2 regions of the Paenibacillus hamazuiensis genome follow, and region 1 is predicted to be linked to the other one. Evidence: riboswitches for the same ligand, from Rfam matches in the RefSeq annotation. Region 1 holds a riboswitch; the other holds the start of a gene.
The links. Region 1 has a riboswitch for thiamine pyrophosphate ahead of thiM (hydroxyethylthiazole kinase). Riboswitches for the same ligand answer to the same signal wherever they lie in the genome.
Positions count from the first base shown of each region.

Region 2: another riboswitch for thiamine pyrophosphate. It lies ahead of MYS68_RS21095 (ECF transporter S component); the one in region 1 lies ahead of thiM (hydroxyethylthiazole kinase).

Region 1 is NZ_JALRMO010000001.1:2,969,425-2,977,436, reverse strand. Features, by position in the region: gene MYS68_RS13050 (carbohydrate ABC transporter permease) at 1-593, shown strand, start outside; gene MYS68_RS13045 (cache domain-containing sensor histidine kinase) at 741-2,507, shown strand; gene MYS68_RS13040 (ABC transporter substrate-binding protein) at 2,504-3,829, shown strand; gene MYS68_RS13035 (response regulator) at 3,892-5,526, shown strand; gene MYS68_RS13030 (glyoxalase superfamily protein) at 5,586-5,981, shown strand; TPP riboswitch at 6,017-6,128, shown strand; gene thiM (hydroxyethylthiazole kinase) at 6,190-7,008, shown strand; gene MYS68_RS13020 (PIG-L deacetylase family protein) at 7,024-7,752, shown strand; gene MYS68_RS13015 (sugar phosphate isomerase/epimerase family protein) at 7,851-8,012, shown strand, end outside.
Region 2 is NZ_JALRMO010000001.1:4,899,744-4,907,755, reverse strand. Features, by position in the region: gene asd (archaetidylserine decarboxylase) at 1-183, opposite strand, end outside; gene MYS68_RS21105 (SH3 domain-containing protein) at 326-1,981, opposite strand; gene MYS68_RS21100 (acetylxylan esterase) at 2,194-3,150, shown strand; TPP riboswitch at 3,488-3,597, shown strand; gene MYS68_RS21095 (ECF transporter S component) at 3,763-4,347, shown strand; gene MYS68_RS21090 (ABC transporter ATP-binding protein) at 4,344-5,909, shown strand; gene MYS68_RS21085 (energy-coupling factor transporter transmembrane component T family protein) at 5,890-6,690, shown strand; gene tenA (thiaminase II) at 6,746-7,411, shown strand.

The sequences.
Region 1 (8,012 bases):
CGACGGCGTCGGTGCTGTTTTTTTGTTCGCTGGCCGGCTACGCGTTCGCCAAATTCGATTTTCCGGGAAAAAAATGGCTTTTCCTGCTTGTGCTCGGTACGCTGCTCGTTCCGCAGCAGCTCAGCGTGCTGCCCAACTACATTTTGATGAGCAAGCTGTCGTGGATCGACTCGTATAAGGCGATCATCGTGCCGGGGATGGTGTCGGCGTTCGGCATTTTCTGGATGCGGCAGTATATCGGGGCGAGCATCCATCAGGAGCTGATCGAGGCGAGCCGGATCGACGGCTGCGGTTATTTCTACACGTTCGTGCGGATCGTGCTGCCGATTATTGTGCCGGCCCTCGCCACGCTCGGCATCTTCACGTTTTTGAACACGTGGAACGACTTTTTTTGGCCGCTCGTCGTGCTGAAAAACAACGAAAACTTCACGATTCAAATCGCGCTGCAGCAGCTGTTTTCCCGCAACGATTCGATCGATTACGGCATGATCATGGCCGCGACTTTTTTCGCTACGCTGCCGCTGCTCGTTGTCTTTGCACTGTTTAGCCGCTGGTTCATCTCCGGACTTACGTCGGGAGCCGTCAAAAGTTGACGCCTGACCCATGGGTAAGCAGGAAAAAATTGTCCGGGGTGAGAATTTTAAAAGTAGAATAATGTTTTGGAAAGGGAGCAAAGGAGAAAGGGGGAGCCGCAGGCATCCCCCGTCTTTTTAGCGTTACTTTTCCGCCGGAGGCCAACCATGTCGCTGCGCCATAAAATTATGCTTGGTGTGATCCTGCTCGTGTTTGTCCCCGTTCTGCTGATGGGCGTCGTGACGTTCCGGCTGTTTACGGGGGCGATCGGCGAGCAGACCGAACATTTCTATGCAAGCAGCTTGCTGGAAACGGACCGCAAAATGCAATACGCCTTGGGCGAAATGAACGGCGTATCCGATCTGAGCATTACTCAGCCGGTCGTGCAGCAGTTTTTGAAATTGAAGCATGCCGCGGATTTCCGGTTCGGGGAAGGACCGGCAGGCCGGCAGCTCGCGACGGAGCTGAACAATTTGCTGCTCTCCCATCCGAAAATCATATCGCTTTCGCTGTACGATCAAAACGACCTGGTGCATTCCACCGGCCCCGTGCCCTCCGTATCGCTGAGCAGGCTCAAGCAGGAGCCGTGGTTTCCGCGAATGATCGCTTTGAAAGGCCGGCCGCTATGGCTCGGTCCGTTCGAAAATGCGGCGATGCCGGGCCAGCAGCTAACCCACGTGCGAACGGTCAAGGACTACAATTCGCTGGAGGATATCGGGACGCTTGTGCTGACTGTGAAAACGGACGCCATCGAGCATATTTTATGGGAAGCGAGCACCTTGAAGGAAGGGGAAATGATGATCGTCAACCGGGACGGGACGGTCATTTTCAGCAAATCCGGCAAACACCTCGGCGAGCGCATGATCTTCCCTTTCCTGAATAAAAACGGCGAGCGGCATGCTTACACGGATCAATATGAAGGGGAGAAAACGTTCATCACCTATTACCCGTCGCAAATCGAGGGCTGGTACCTGGTCGCTTTGACCCCTTTGAGCAAAATGTATGCCGATACAGCCGGCATCCGCAATTTGGCGCTCGGGCTGCTTGCCTTCACGCTGCTCAGCGTGCTGCTGTTCGACATGCTGTTCACACGCAAGCTGGTGCGCTCGATCGTTTCCGTCGTGAGGGCGCTGAAGCTGGCGGAGTCCGGCCAATTTACGGAAATAGCGGCGCACCGCGAGATGTACCGGGACGAATCCGGGCTGCTCGTCCGAGGTTTCAACCGGATGAGCGGGCAAATTCAGGAGCTGATCCGGCGCGTGGAGGAAGAGCAGCAGCGCAAAAACGAAGCGCAGATGCAGGCGCTCGTCGCGCAAATCAATCCCCATTTCATTTACAACTCGCTGGAGACGATCAATTCGATGGCTGTGCTGCAGGGCAACAAGGAGATCAGCCGGCTTGTCATCTCCCTCGGCAAGCTGCTGCGCATCAGCATCAGCGAGACGCAGGAGCTTGTGCCGATCGCGACCGAACTCGAGCATGTCCGGCACTACCTGTTCATTCAGACATGCCGGTTCGGCGACAAGCTGCTGTACGAGATCGATGTGCCCGAGCGGTGGAAGCGGCATTTGACGCTCAAGCTGATCGTGCAGCCGATCGTTGAAAACGCGCTGTATCACGGGATCGAGCAGATGGAAGGTCAAGGCATAATCCGCATCCGGGTGATCGAGGCGGGGGACGACCTCGTCGTGGAAGTGGCGGACAACGGCCAAGGCATCGATCCCGATCGCCTCGAGCGGCTGTTTGTGGAGAAAACCGACGGCATGAGCAAATCGAAGCATCGGGGTGTAGGGATGAGAAACGTGCATGACCGGCTGCGCATCCGCTTCGGCGGCAAATACGGCATCATGGTTTGTTCGGCGGCGGGTGAGGGAACGATCGTGCGCATTCGAATTCCTCGCATGGACGCAGTCATAAAGGGGGCGGCGATATGAGCGGGCGGCTGCATAAGAGCCTGCTGACCTTTGCGGCAGCGGCTATGTTGGGAGCGTCTTCCGGCTGTTCGCCGAAAGCGGCGGATCCGCCGCAGGAGAAGATCAAGCTCAGCTTTCGCCATGTATGGATACAGGAGCATAATTTGAAAATGCAGCGCATCGTCTGGGATGTGATCAAGCAGTTCGAGGCGGAGCATCCGAACGTGCGGGTCGATTTCGAAGGGCTGCACCAGACGATCCATCGTGAGATGAGACTGAAGAGCGAGATGGTGACGGGCAACCCGCCGGATTTGTTCGCCTTGTTCGGAGGCGCCGAGATCGAGCCGTACGTACGCGCAGGGCGGCTGCTCGATTTGTCCGGATTTTTGCAGGAAAACGGGATGGAAAACAGCTTTCACGACCTCAGTCTGTGGACATTCGGCCAAGGCGTTTACGGACTGCCGATCGAAGGCTTCGCCGAGCCGGTGTATTACAACAAGCGAATATTCGCGAACCTCGGGCTGACCGTGCCGACCGATTGGATGCAGCTTGTCGATACGATCGGGAAGCTGAAGGCGGCGGGCATCGTGCCTTTCGCGATGGGAAACGAGGAACGTTGGCCGGGCGCCATGCACTACCATTACTTTTTGCAGCGGTATGCCGGCTCGGGAGCGATCGACCGTATCGTGAAAGGAAGCGGCAGCTTCTTAAGCGGCGAATACGAGCGGGCGACCGAACGTTTTGCCGAATTTGCCCGGCTGAATCCGTTTCCCGACCAGTCGGAAAGCCGCAGCATCGCGTATGCGGAAAATTTGTTCATGGACGGGAAGGCCGGGATGTTTTTGAACGGGAGCTGGGAACTGAATTTGTTTCAGGGCGACGGTGCCAGAAACGGCTTTGCGGAGAATGTGGGGGTGTTCAACTTTCCGGAGCTGGCGCAGCCGGCCAAAGATTCTTCGCAGGGGCTTGCCAGCGGCTACACGTTCGGCATCGGTCTTTCCGCCAATCTGGAAGGGGAACGGAAAAAGGCGGCGCTGGAGCTGCTGAAGGCGATTTACTCCCCGGACGTGCAGCGGCGCATCGTCTATGAGTCGTCGCGCCTTCCGTCGATGAAAATCGATGTCGATTATGCCCGGACCGGGCCGGTGTACAAGCAAATCGTCGATTTGCTGGAGGCGTCCAAGGCGACATTCGTGCCGTATGATAACACGCTTCCTCCGGCGCTGCAGGAGCCTTTTTTCCAGGCGGCCGAACGGCTCATTTCCGGAGGCGTCACCGCCCGGGAAGCGCTGGAGTCGATGGAAAAGGAGCTTCGCCAGTATTATGAGCTGACCGGGAAATAAGGAACACGCCAAGAACGATTGAGACGAAATCTTTAAAAGGGAGGAGGTTTCACTTGTCCAGGATGTACCGGGTTGTCCTTGTGGACGACGAACCGATCATTTTGCGAAGTCTAAAGGTCGCGCTGCCGTGGGAAGAGCTGGGCATTGCGATCGTCGGCGAAGCGGCCAACGGCGAAGAAGGGCTTGCCGTGATCCGAAGCGCGAAGCCGGATATTGTGATCAGCGATATCCGGATGCCGATGCTGGACGGGATCTCCATGATGAAGGAGGCGGGGCAGCGCGAGGGAACCCCTCTTTTCGTGCTGCTGAGCGGGTACGGGGAGTTCGAGTATGCCCGGGAGGCGCTGCGGCACGGCGCTTTCGACTATTTGCTCAAGCCGATCGACCACGAGGAATTGGAGTCGGTGATGCGCGAAGCGAAAACCCGCCTCGATCAGGAGGCCGAGATTCATTCGGAGCGCGATTACTTGACGCGGTCGGCTCAGGCGCTGTCCAGCCTCGTCAGGGAACGACTGATCGGCAGCATGCTGGAGGGCGGCGACAAGCCGTTCGATCCTTCGTATTGGCTGCGAGGCTGGGATCTCGAGCATCCGTACGCGATGCTGGTCATCGCGCTCGACGACATGCTGGAGGTCGCCCGCTGGAGCCGCGAGGACCGGAAGCTGTGGTTTTTCGCGGTCGGCAACGTGCTGACCGAATACGGGGAGAAATGCGGCGCGTTCACCGTATTTCCGTTCCGCAGCGGAGAATGGGTCATGCTGCTGCAGCATGCCGATTCGTCCCGCGGGGATCAGGCGGACGCGGAAATCGGGCGGATCGCCGAAGAGATCATCCGGCTGGTCAAATCGTGCACGAAGCTGTCGTGTTCGGTCGGCATCAGCCGGAAGCATTCCGGCGTAAGCGAGCTTTACGCATGCTACCGCAGCGCGTCGCATGCGCTGCTGGCGCGATTCGCCGGCGGACGCGAGCGGGTGTACGCCGATGCGCAGCCGTCGGCAGTCGGACAGGAGGCAGGCGGCGGCACGTCACCGCGCAGCCGGACCGCCGCAGCGGCGCTGCCCGGCTGGGAGCTGCGGCTTGCCGAGGCGATGGCCGGCTTCGACAAGCCGCGGCTGGCTGCGCATATCGGGCGGCTCACCGGCGATATGCGGGAGGGCGACCTGCACCAGGAGGAGGCGGCCGCGCTGATGATCGAGCTGTCGGTCGGCCTGTCCCGCCGGCTTGCCGATCTGTGCGGCAAACCGCTGCCGCAGCTGCAGGAGCTGATCGCCCAGTTCCCGCAATGCGGCACGCTCGACGAAGCCGAACGGCTGCTTGCGGCGACGCTGGAGCGGTATATCGACGAATTTGCCGACGACGTTTCCCGGGAGGAAGAGAAGCGTTCGATCCGCAAAGCGATGGACTATATGGCGGAGAGGTACCATTACGATCTCGGCATCGATGAGGTTGCGGAGTTCGCGGGCCTCAGCTGCAGCCATTTTTGCGTGCTGTTCAAGAAAGAGAGCGGCGTGACGTTTCTTGAATATTTAACCCAATTGCGCATCGATCGGGCATGCTCCATTTTGCGGAATACGGAAGTGAAGGTGTATCAGGTGGCGCCCCTTGTCGGTTACAGGGACCCGAAATATTTTACCCAGGTGTTCAAGAAGCTGAAAGGCAAGACTCCGTCCGAATACCGCACCGCGGTTCAATTGTGATACAATGGCTGTGGGTACGCTGACGGACCTGCAGCCCAATTAACCGGGAGGTGCAGATGATGGAACATCGCGAAGTGGCGATGGGGTCGGCAACGCCGATCATCCGCATTTTTGATGAAGAGAAGGCGAAGCGGTTTTACTTGGACTTTTTGGAGTTCCGGTGCGACTGGGAGCATCGGTTCGAGGAGAATTTGCCGCTGTATATGCAAATTTCCCTCGGCTCCTGCGTGCTCCATTTGTCGGAGCATCATGGGGACGCTTGCCCGGGGGCGGCGGTTCGCATCCCCGTAAGCGGCATCGCTGAGTACCATGCGGGACTGCTCGGTAAAAACTATAAATACGCCCGTCCCGGACTGGAGCGGACTCCGTGGGACACCAAGGAGTTTAGCGTGCACGATCCGTTCGGGAACCGAATTGTTTTTTACGAGGAGGCCGCTCCTCGTCAAGATGATTGACCGTGATTAAACAGTACGGTATCATAAAAAGTAATTTCATACGCCATGGGAGCCCGCAGGAGCGGGCTGAGAGTACGGCCGGTCCGCCGTTTACCGTTTGAACCTGCCAGGATAATGCCGGCGTAGGGAGAGCGAAGATGCAGAGCACCTTTGCCTGACGCGGAGGTGTTTTTTTGTCTGCTTCGCGAAAAAAAAGGAGGAAAACCGCATGACCGTAAACTCCGGGCGAATCGCCGACATTTTGGAGAAAGTGCGGGCCCAAAGCCCGCTAGTGCATAACATTACGAATGTGGTGGTGACGAACTTTACCGCCAACGGGCTGCTCGCTTTGGGGGCATCGCCCGTGATGGCCTACGCCCATGAAGAAGTGGCCGATATGGCGAAAATCGCCGGCGCCCTCGTGCTGAATATGGGGACGCTCGACGAATCGGTCGTTCGGTCGATGAGGATTGCCGGCGAGTCGGCGAATTTGCATGGCGTGCCGGTTATTTTCGACCCGGTTGGAGCCGGGGCGACGCCCTACCGTACGGAAACCGCCAGGCGCATCATGAAGGAGCTGCGGGTGTCCATCTTAAGAGGCAACGCGGCGGAAGTGGCCAATGTCATCGGCAAAGCTTGGTCGATCAAAGGCGTCGATGCGGCTGAGCAGTCGGGAGCCGATGTCGTCGCGTTGGCCCGCGAAGCGGCGAAAACGTTAGGCTGCACGGTGGCGGTTACCGGCAAGGAAGACGTCGTGAGCGATGGCGAGCTCGCGTACATAGTCAGCGGCGGAACGCCGCTCCTGACCCGAGTAACGGGAACGGGCTGCCTGCTCACATCGATCATCGGTGCGTTTGCCGCAGTGGAGCCGGACCCGGTGGCGGCTACCGCAGCGGCGCTCGCCTATTACAGCGCAGCGGCCGAAGCCGCCGTACGGCTTTCCGGCCCGGATAGCCCCGGCGCCTTTCAGGTGGAGCTGCTGAACCGGCTGCACCGGATTGGCCGGACCGAGCTTGCCGAGTACGCATCGGTTCGCCGAGCCGACTAGACGGGGGAGAAGCGCATGACGGCGAAAGTCGCGTTTTTATTTGCCCATCCGGACGACGAGACGTTTCTTTGTTCGTGCCTCATCCGCAAGCTGGCGGACGCGCAGGTGCCCGTATCGCTGCTGCTTGCCACAAAGGGGGACGCAGGGTACAAAAACGGCTACGTCAAAGATTTGAATTTGACCAGAGAGCAGCTTGGAGCAATCCGTGTTCGGGAAATGGAAGAGGCGGCACGCATCCTGGGGATTCCGCAAGAGGCGGTTCAGTTTCTCGATTTTCCGGACGGGCAGCTGCAGGAAGCCGATCCGGACGAGTTTTTGCGGCAGGTGACGGCTTTTTTGCAGCGGCACGAACCGCAGGTGGTCGTGACGTTTCCGCCGGACGGGGGAAACGGGCATCGCGACCATATCGCGATCTCGCAGGTGACGACGAAGGCGGTGCTCGGCGGAGGAGGCCCGTCGGTGCAAAAGCTGTACTACTGCTCTTCTCCCGCGCTTGAGTTAAGCGGGCATCTTCCGTCCGTCAGGCTGGACACGGCGGACATGTGGGCGATGAAAGCGGAGGCGCTCAAGGCGCATCGCTCCCAGCTGCTGGCGATCGAACGCGCATTCGGAACGTTGGATAAAGTTCCGGAAGCGAGGCGCTACGAGGAGTTTGTGCTTGCCTGGGAGCGGGGAATCCGCTGGCCGAAAAAAACGGAGAAGTCCGTGCTGGATGGGCTTCATGACGACACCAACCACAGTTAAATTTGCGTTTATTTTCGCAAACGGGATGCGATGATTTTGTCCCTGCGATGATGGTATGATGGGGATGAATCTTATTAAACGCAGATTGGGTGATCATTTTGAAAATTGCGGCACAGCTATACACGTTAAGAGATTTTTTGAAAACTCCGGAAGACATCGCGGCGACGCTGAAAAAAGTGAAGCAAATCGGTTACAATGCGGTTCAGGTGTCCGGGGTAGGTCCGATCGACAGCCGCCGGCTGAAGGAACTGGCGGACCAG
Region 2 (8,012 bases), 1.9 Mb from region 1:
AAATTCGTTCAGCGAAGCGTACTCGCTTATATGTTTTTCAGCGTCCTCCACCCGAATTCCGTATGTCTTGGCAAAGCGGGGGATGAGCGCTTTGCTCGCTTTCGATTTGGCGAAGGCGCCTGTCAGACGGGATATGGTTTTTCGGGACGACAGCTCGGTAAGCAGCCGAAACAAAGGCTTCATGATTTAAGGTCACCGGTTCCTTTCTCTTCCTGAAAACGTAAATAGGCACAACGTTATATTGACACAGAACCACCCGCAACGCAACAGGCAAAGCCTAAAATAAGGGGCTGCGGCAAGGGGCTGACCCGGTTAACCGGCAGCATCATTCGGGCATAATCGCAAATACCTCCGGGGCGCCGAGCGCCGCCTGCATCTCCTCTTTGCTCATAGACCTTGCCTCCCGGCCTTCGCCGATTTCGTACCGTATAGGGACAGGCACGATCCGTGCCGAATATTCGCCGGGAGGCGCAGGATGGCCGCCTTCATCCCGCTGATCCCACTCGATGTGGATGGAATAGGCCCCCGGTCCGGGAAAAGCCGATTGAAGCGGGGGCAGCTTGCGGGTCCACACGACATCGTGCGGTTCGGGCAGCTTTGCCGCGTCTTCCGCGGACGGGCCGCCCGGTTTATAGATTTGCAGCTCGAATTCCACCGGCTCCGAAAAAGCTGTCGGCAAATTCGAGGCATTTAGGATCGTCAAGCTGAACGGAATGCCTTCCTGCCGTTCAAATGCATGTCTTTGCGAGTTTTTGCCAAAAACCATAACAAACGGGGCGCCTTTACCGCTTCCCGTGCCGGGATCCTGCCGGAGGAAGGTCCAACTGCCGACCAGCGACCGGTCGGATGCGCTTCGCGGCTTCGGAAGCCACAGATCTCCGTCCGCTCCGCGGAACAAGTACCAGTCGAGCCGGTCGTCCCCGGACCACTTGGCGATGCTTTCGACTTCCTGCGGAGCGTAGTAGCCTTTCGGATGAGCGACGGCGTTAGGACTCGGGTACGTATAAACCGCCGTCTCACCGGTCAGCTGCAGCGTTACGCGGGAAGGTGCAGTTCCCGGCGGCCGCAGCCGCAGCGACCGCTCCGGGTTAATCCAGACCGTCCGTCCGCCGCTGGCTTTCACCTGGAACCAACCGTTCCAACGCGCCATTGCCTCCAGCTTCGCACCCGGCTCGAACCAGACGGCTTCGTCGTTCGTTTCGGGCGCGGATACGCCGTAACCTCCGGTCGGCAGCGAGACCGTTTCATGCACAGGCTTGACGCCGATTTTTTCATCTGCCGGCAGCACCCAGCGCGGACCTTGGTCCGTCTCGATCTTGTACCAGACGATTTCCCGGAAGCGGTATCCCTCCTTCCCCGTATCCCAACCGGCTATGACGTGCACGGTTTGCGGCGCAAGCGCAATCGGCGATTTTTTTAAGTAAGGAACTTCATATAGCTGCGTCTCGCGGGTCAGCAGCATGTCGAAGCCGGCGGGCTCTTCCCGGATGTTCTCCAGCAGCAGCGGCTCGTCGAGCCATTTTTCCGACCGGTCCGCGGTCATAATGCGATACCAATCGTGGTATCGGCCGGTGACGTATATTTCCTGCGGAGCGATCCGCTGCTCCGTCAGCGGGGTCAGAGAAGGGGTGTCGTAGAGCGGCTCTACCCTAAGCGTATGGGCGGTAAAGGCGACGGATTCGATCTCTCCTTCGAAGGCTCCCGAACTTCGGGAAATCCATTGCTCTCCGAGCCACGTATCGATTTTGTACCAAATATCCCCTCCGGCGGTTGCGGTATCTTTGATCTTAAGGGTCTGATAAGCACTCAGCCGGCCTGTCGGCGTTTCTTCGCCCGCGGATGCATAAAACGGCGCCTCCTTGACTACGGTGATCACGGAGGGGACGGAAGCTTCCGCCCCGGCTGCATTTGCCCAAGGGAGCGCCATCAGGAGTGCGGCGGCGGCCGCTCTTTGGGCTAGCGCGCCAAATGTTCTTTTCATGTGCATCCATCCGTTCCTTTCGTTATTTTTTGCATGGACAGCGCCCATTATTTGTTAAGACGCTTGGCAGCGTCCAAAGGTTTCCATTGTTTCGGATCTTCGAACGCCGAAAATTTTCAGGAAAACGGTGGGCAGAGGCGAAAAATTTGGTACAATGAAAAGGGTTTCTTACTGGGAATCGTGCCATTTTTCAAGCGAAAGGATGTTCCGTTATGCCACTTGTAGACTTGCCCTTAGCCAAGCTTCGCGAATACCGGCCCGAGCTTACGGCGGAAAAAGATTTCGATTCGTTTTGGCAGCGTCAATTGGAGGTATCCCGAACGTTTCCGCTCAATGCGCGGCTGCAGGAGGTGGAATATCCCGTCTCCAGCGTAAAGGTATACGATCTCGTTTACGACGGCGCGGACGGCACGCCGGTGCACGGCTGGTATGTCGTTCCCGCAGAAGCTCAGGGGCCGCTGCCCGTTATCGTGCGTTATCACGGGTACTCCGGCAACCGCGGGCGCCCGAACGAGCTGCTGCATTGGGCGTCGATGGGGCTTGCGGCGCTTGCGATCGATACGAGAGGACAGGGGGGCCTCACCCCGGATCTCGCCCGTTACCCGGAAGGAAGCGCCGTAGGCTGGATGTCGCTCGGCATTGCCGATCCGAACACGTATTATTACAAGCAGGTGTACATCGACTGCGTGCGTGCACTCGATTTTGTTTGCGCCCGGCCGGAAATCGACGTTTCGCGCATAGCCGTATACGGCGGCAGCCAGGGCGGCGGCTTGACGCTTGCCGTTGCAGGCATTGATGATCGGCCCAAAGTGGCGATGCCGGTTTATCCGTTTCTGTGCGACTTCCGGCGCTCCGTGGAAATTCACAGCACCGGACCGTACCCGGAGATCAAAAACTGGTTCCGCCGCTTCGATCCCGAGCACTTGCAGGAAGAGCAGGTTTACCGGACGCTCAGCTATTTTGACGGGATGAACTTTGCTCCCCGAATCAAAGCGCGCACCTTAATGGCGATCACGCTGCAGGATACGACATGCCCTCCTTCCACGTGTTTTGCCGCCTACAACCATTTGGCCGCGGAGAAGGAGCTGAAGATTTACCACGATTACGGTCACGAAGGGCTGCCTTTTCACGAGGAAGCGATGATGTGGTTCGTTCATCAGCATTTGTAAATATTTTTTTAAGACCATGCATATGAAACGATGAGCCGGTCCATACTATCTTCGACGGTGAAAAAGAGAGGTGTGGTTCCGTTGAACATTTCAACGAAACATTCCAAGGAGATTTCCGACTCGAGATAGAAGCGGAGGGATGTGCCAAAGACTCGTTAGTGTGGTACCCCACAGTAAGGACGTTGCAGGTAAACCGAGGCTCTAGGTAGAGGATAGGAAGATCGACACTAATTCGCCGTCGGAGGGGCTCCCGCAAGGGAGTCCTTTTCCATTATTGAACACCAAAAAATAACAGTTGCGCAAACCGGGATTCATGTTGTATTGTAAAAACAAACCAAATAAGCTTCACGGGGGCTTGATGAAGTCAGGCTGAGATAGCGGCCGTATGCCGCTGACCGTAAATCTGATCTGGGTAATGCCAGCGTAGAGAGGATAAACGTGCGAGTTTTTAAGACCACGCGGTTATTCCGTGTGGTTTTTTGATTTCTCGGGACTATGCTGCCGCTTTACTCCGACAGAGGCAAGGAAGGGGCAGCATGTTATCATGCCGCGCGGCGCCCCTTCTTTTCCGGAAGGGGCTTATTTCATTTAAAAAGGGAGTGAACATGCGTTATGTCCAAGAAGCTCAAGTTGTCCGATATTTTGGTCACCGTCGTGATCGCGGTTCTGTTCGCGGTGATTTACCGTCTGTGGGGGCCGGTATCCGAAGTTGTGAAGCTGGTGGGAGTTCAGGCGGACCAGCTCGTTTACGGCATGTGGTTTATCGCCTCGACCGTCGCATTTTTGCTGATCCGCAAGCCCGGTATTGCACTGCTCGCCGAGGCTGCGGCGGCCTCCGGTGAACTTGTCATGGGCTCGCAGTACGGCGTGGAGGCGCTGACCTACGGCATTATGCAAGGTTTGGGGGCTGAGCTTGTCTTCGCTCTTTTCGCTTACCGCAAGGCGTCGCTGTCTTCCGCCTGTCTCGCCGCTGTAGGCGCCGCCGCCGGGTCGCTGGTTATGGACGTTTACAAAGGGTCCATGGCCGACCTCGTTTCGTGGAACCTGGCGCTGTACATCGTGTTCCGTTTTGTCGGCTCGGTGTTCTTCACGGGCATCTGCGCCTACTATCTGGTTAAGGCGTTGGAAGCGACGGGAGTTACGAGCCTTGTGCGTCCGGCTTCGCAAGACGATTATAAGGCGCTGGATTTCAAATGAGCGCCGGCGCGGCGGGTGTGGAAAAGCTGCGGCTGAAATTTCCCGGCACGGACGGGCTTCTGTTCGCGGATCTTACGCTGCAGGTGGAGCCCGGCCAGAAGGTGCTGCTGCTCGGTCCGAGCGGCTGCGGGAAAAGCACGCTGCTGCAGGTGTTGACCGGGCTTATCCCCGGTTCGATCGACATTCCGCTCAAATATGAGCGGATTCGCATTCCGGAATCGTGGGGATATGTGTTTCAGGATCCGGATACGCAGTTTTGCATGCCGTTCGTCGATGAAGAGCTTGCTTTCGTGCTGGAAAACCTGCAGGTGCCGCGGGAACGCATGAGGGGGATGATGAGCGGTCTGCTGGAGCGTGTAGGTCTTCAGCTTGGCGATCTGCATACCCCGATTGCGGCATTGTCGCAGGGCATGAAGCAGCGGCTTGCGATCGCGTCGGTGATGGCGCTGCAGCCGGAGGCGCTGTTTCTCGACGAGCCGACGGCACTGCTCGATCCGGAGGGCACCAAGATGGTGTGGGAGACGATCAAATCCATCGGGCAAGGCAAGACGGTGGTCATCGTCGAGCATAAAATCGACGAGGTGATCGATTTCGTCGATCGGGTCGTCATATTTGACGCGGCGGGCGCGATTATCGCCGACGGCGCAGCCGGGGCCGTATTCCGCGAGCACAAGCGGCTGCTCGCGGAATACGGGATCTGGTACCCCGGCGTATGGCAGGATTACGCCGGGAGCGAGCGGTTCCGGACGCTGCGCGCGTCCGGAGAAGCGGCTGCGGCGGCGGACTCGGGGACGCCGCCGCAAGGTGCGGGCAGCGGCGCGGCGGCCGCTCCGCTGCTGGAGCTGCGCGATTTCGCCGGCTACCGCGGCGGCAAAATCGCGCGCATCGAGGCGGCGGAGGCACGTGCCGCCGCGGGCGAGTGGATCGCCGTTGTCGGCGAGAACGGCGCCGGGAAAAGCACGCTGCTGCAAGCGTTGATGCAGCTCATCGCGACAAGCGGGGGCTACCGGCTGGAAGGCCGGGAAGTCCGCCGGTTCGACGACGTCGCCGGTGCGCTCGGCTTCGTGTTCCAAAACCCGGAGTTCCAGTTTGTGACGAACTCCGTCCACGATGAAATCGCCCATACGCTTCGCATGGAGCAAGGGCGGAGCGATAACGCCGCCGCGGCGCAGCTCGATGCTGAAGTGCGCGGGCAGCTCGCGCGTTTCGGGCTCGACGGCACGGAAACGCGGCATCCGTACCAGCTGTCGCTTGGCCAGAAGCGCAGGCTCAGCGTCGCCGCCACGGCGGTTCGCGGCCGGCAGGCGATGCTGCTCGACGAGCCGACGTTCGGCCAGGATGCGAAAAATACGTTCGCGCTGCTGGAGAAGCTGGAGGAGTGGAGACAGCTCGGGACGACACTGATCATGGTTACCCACGATATGGACATCGTCCGGCATTTTGCGACGCGCGTCTGGGTCGTGCGGCAGGGGAAGCTGATCCGCGATACGGAGCCGGCCGTGTTTTTGCAGGAGCGCGCCGCAAGTGGGGAGGTGAGGCCGGATGCTGCCCTTTGCATTTAATGAGACGTGGCTTCACCGGATCAACCCCGCCTTGAAGCTTGCGCTTAGTTTGGTCGTATTTCTGTTCGTGCTGATGACGGACAACATCAACATCCTGATTTATTTTACGGTTTTCGGCTTTGTGCTGCTTGCGCTTTTTACCGGTCATCCGGGGCGCCGGGTGCTGCTTTTGTCGCTGCCGTTCGTGCTGCTGTTCGTCTCCTCATCGGTGTCGATGACGTTTTTCGGAAAAGGCGACACCGTTTGGTTCAAGTGGGGACTGATCCGCATATCCGAAGAGAGCTTTATCCGGGGCATGCACGTCGGTCTGAAAACGGTCAACTTCGCCGCGGTCGGCCTGCTCTTTGCGCTGACGACGCGCCCGGTGCTGCTGTTTTACTCGCTGATGCAGCAGGCGAAGCTTCCGGCGAAGTACGCCTACAGCTTTATGGCGGCGATGAGGCTCATCCCGATCATGATGGACGAATTCCAAATTTTGCGCCAGGCGCTGAAAGTGCGCGGCGTCCGTTATCGGCGCGGGCTGGCCGGCGTGTTCGACCGTTTGAAAATGTATGCAATCCCGCTGCTGGCGCAGAGCATTCGCCGGGCACAGCGGATCGCGGTTGCGATGGAAGCGAAACGTTTTTCGTCGGGGCAGGCGAGAACGTACTATTACGAGACCGGTTTTTCCGGCAACGACGCGGTATTTGCGGCGTATTGGATGCTGGCGGCCGCTTTGGCCTTGTATGCAGGGCACCATCTGCCGCTGCTGGCTGTGACGGATGTGCGGTATTCGCCGTAAGGCGTTGTGCCGAAACCGGCTCGCTCCGCAAAACAATTTTAGGAGGTATTGGTCCATGAAATTTTCCGATCAGCTGCGCAAGGAAGCGGATGCCGTATGGCAGGCGAGCTTCGACCACCCGTTTGTCACAGGCATCGCCGACGGCTCCTTGCCTTTATCCAGCTTCAGGCATTATGTGCTGAACGACGCTTATTATTTAAGCCAGTTTGCCAAAGTTCAAGCGCTCGGTGCGGCCAAGGCGAGCGATCTGTTCACCTCGGGCCGGATGGCCGCCCATGTGCAGGGCACCTACAACGCCGAGCTGGCGCTGCATGAGAAGTTCGCGAAGCTGCTTGACATCACCGAGGAAGAGCGCAGAGCCTTCGAGCCATCTCCTTCGTCGTACGCCTACACTTCGCATCTGTATCGCGCCGCATACACCGGGCATCTCGGCGATATTATCGCTGCGATATTGCCCTGCTATTGGCTGTATTACGAGATCGGCGAGCGGCTGAAGGGGGCGACGCCGGAGGAGCCGATTTACCGCGAATGGATTGCCGCCTACGGCGGAGAATGGTTCCGCGAGCTCGTTCAGGAGCAGATCGACCGGCTCGACGAGATTGCCGCGCAAGTATCGGAGGCGGACCGCGAGCGGATGAAGTCGCATTTTATGATCAGCAGCCGTTATGAGCTGATGTTTTGGGAGATGGCCTACACGCTGGAAAAATGGCCTGTGGCCTGACTCTCCTCTCGAAGAACTCCCCGCCGGGGGTTCTTTTTTGTTGGCCGACGATGCGGGCGAACCCTGATTCGCCCGCACGCAGGATCGGGGCTGCGACCCGAACGCTGTTCGCATGTAACGGTTGTGACAGAGCTTATTTCGCACGAAATGCTCATTTTCAAATTCTTACGGTTGAGAGCGAGCCTATTTAAAGGATTATCCGATAAAAGATCGGCATATGGCCCAAATAACCTCAACCAGACCCGTTACAATTTTAAAATCGGCAAAATCCCCGCAATAACCTTTGTGGCAACCGTTAGAAATTTGATCGCATCCGACTCACTTTATCTCCGGTAGCGGGTGAAGGATGCCTTCAGCCCTGCCCTTGGCTTTTGCTCCTTCGGTTCTGGATGCTTCATCACGCAGGAATTTCAGCCGGGCTTCGTACTCCATTCGAGTTTGAGCGTCCTGACATACCACGCACGTGAATGTTCAGTAACGAGCAATCATAGGATGCACGAGAACAGCACATCTACGCACAGGGGGCGGTAACCTTAATGGCGGCTTCATTCCCGGTACTAGATAAAAATAGTACTATCCGGCCTGGAAAAACCTTTTAAAA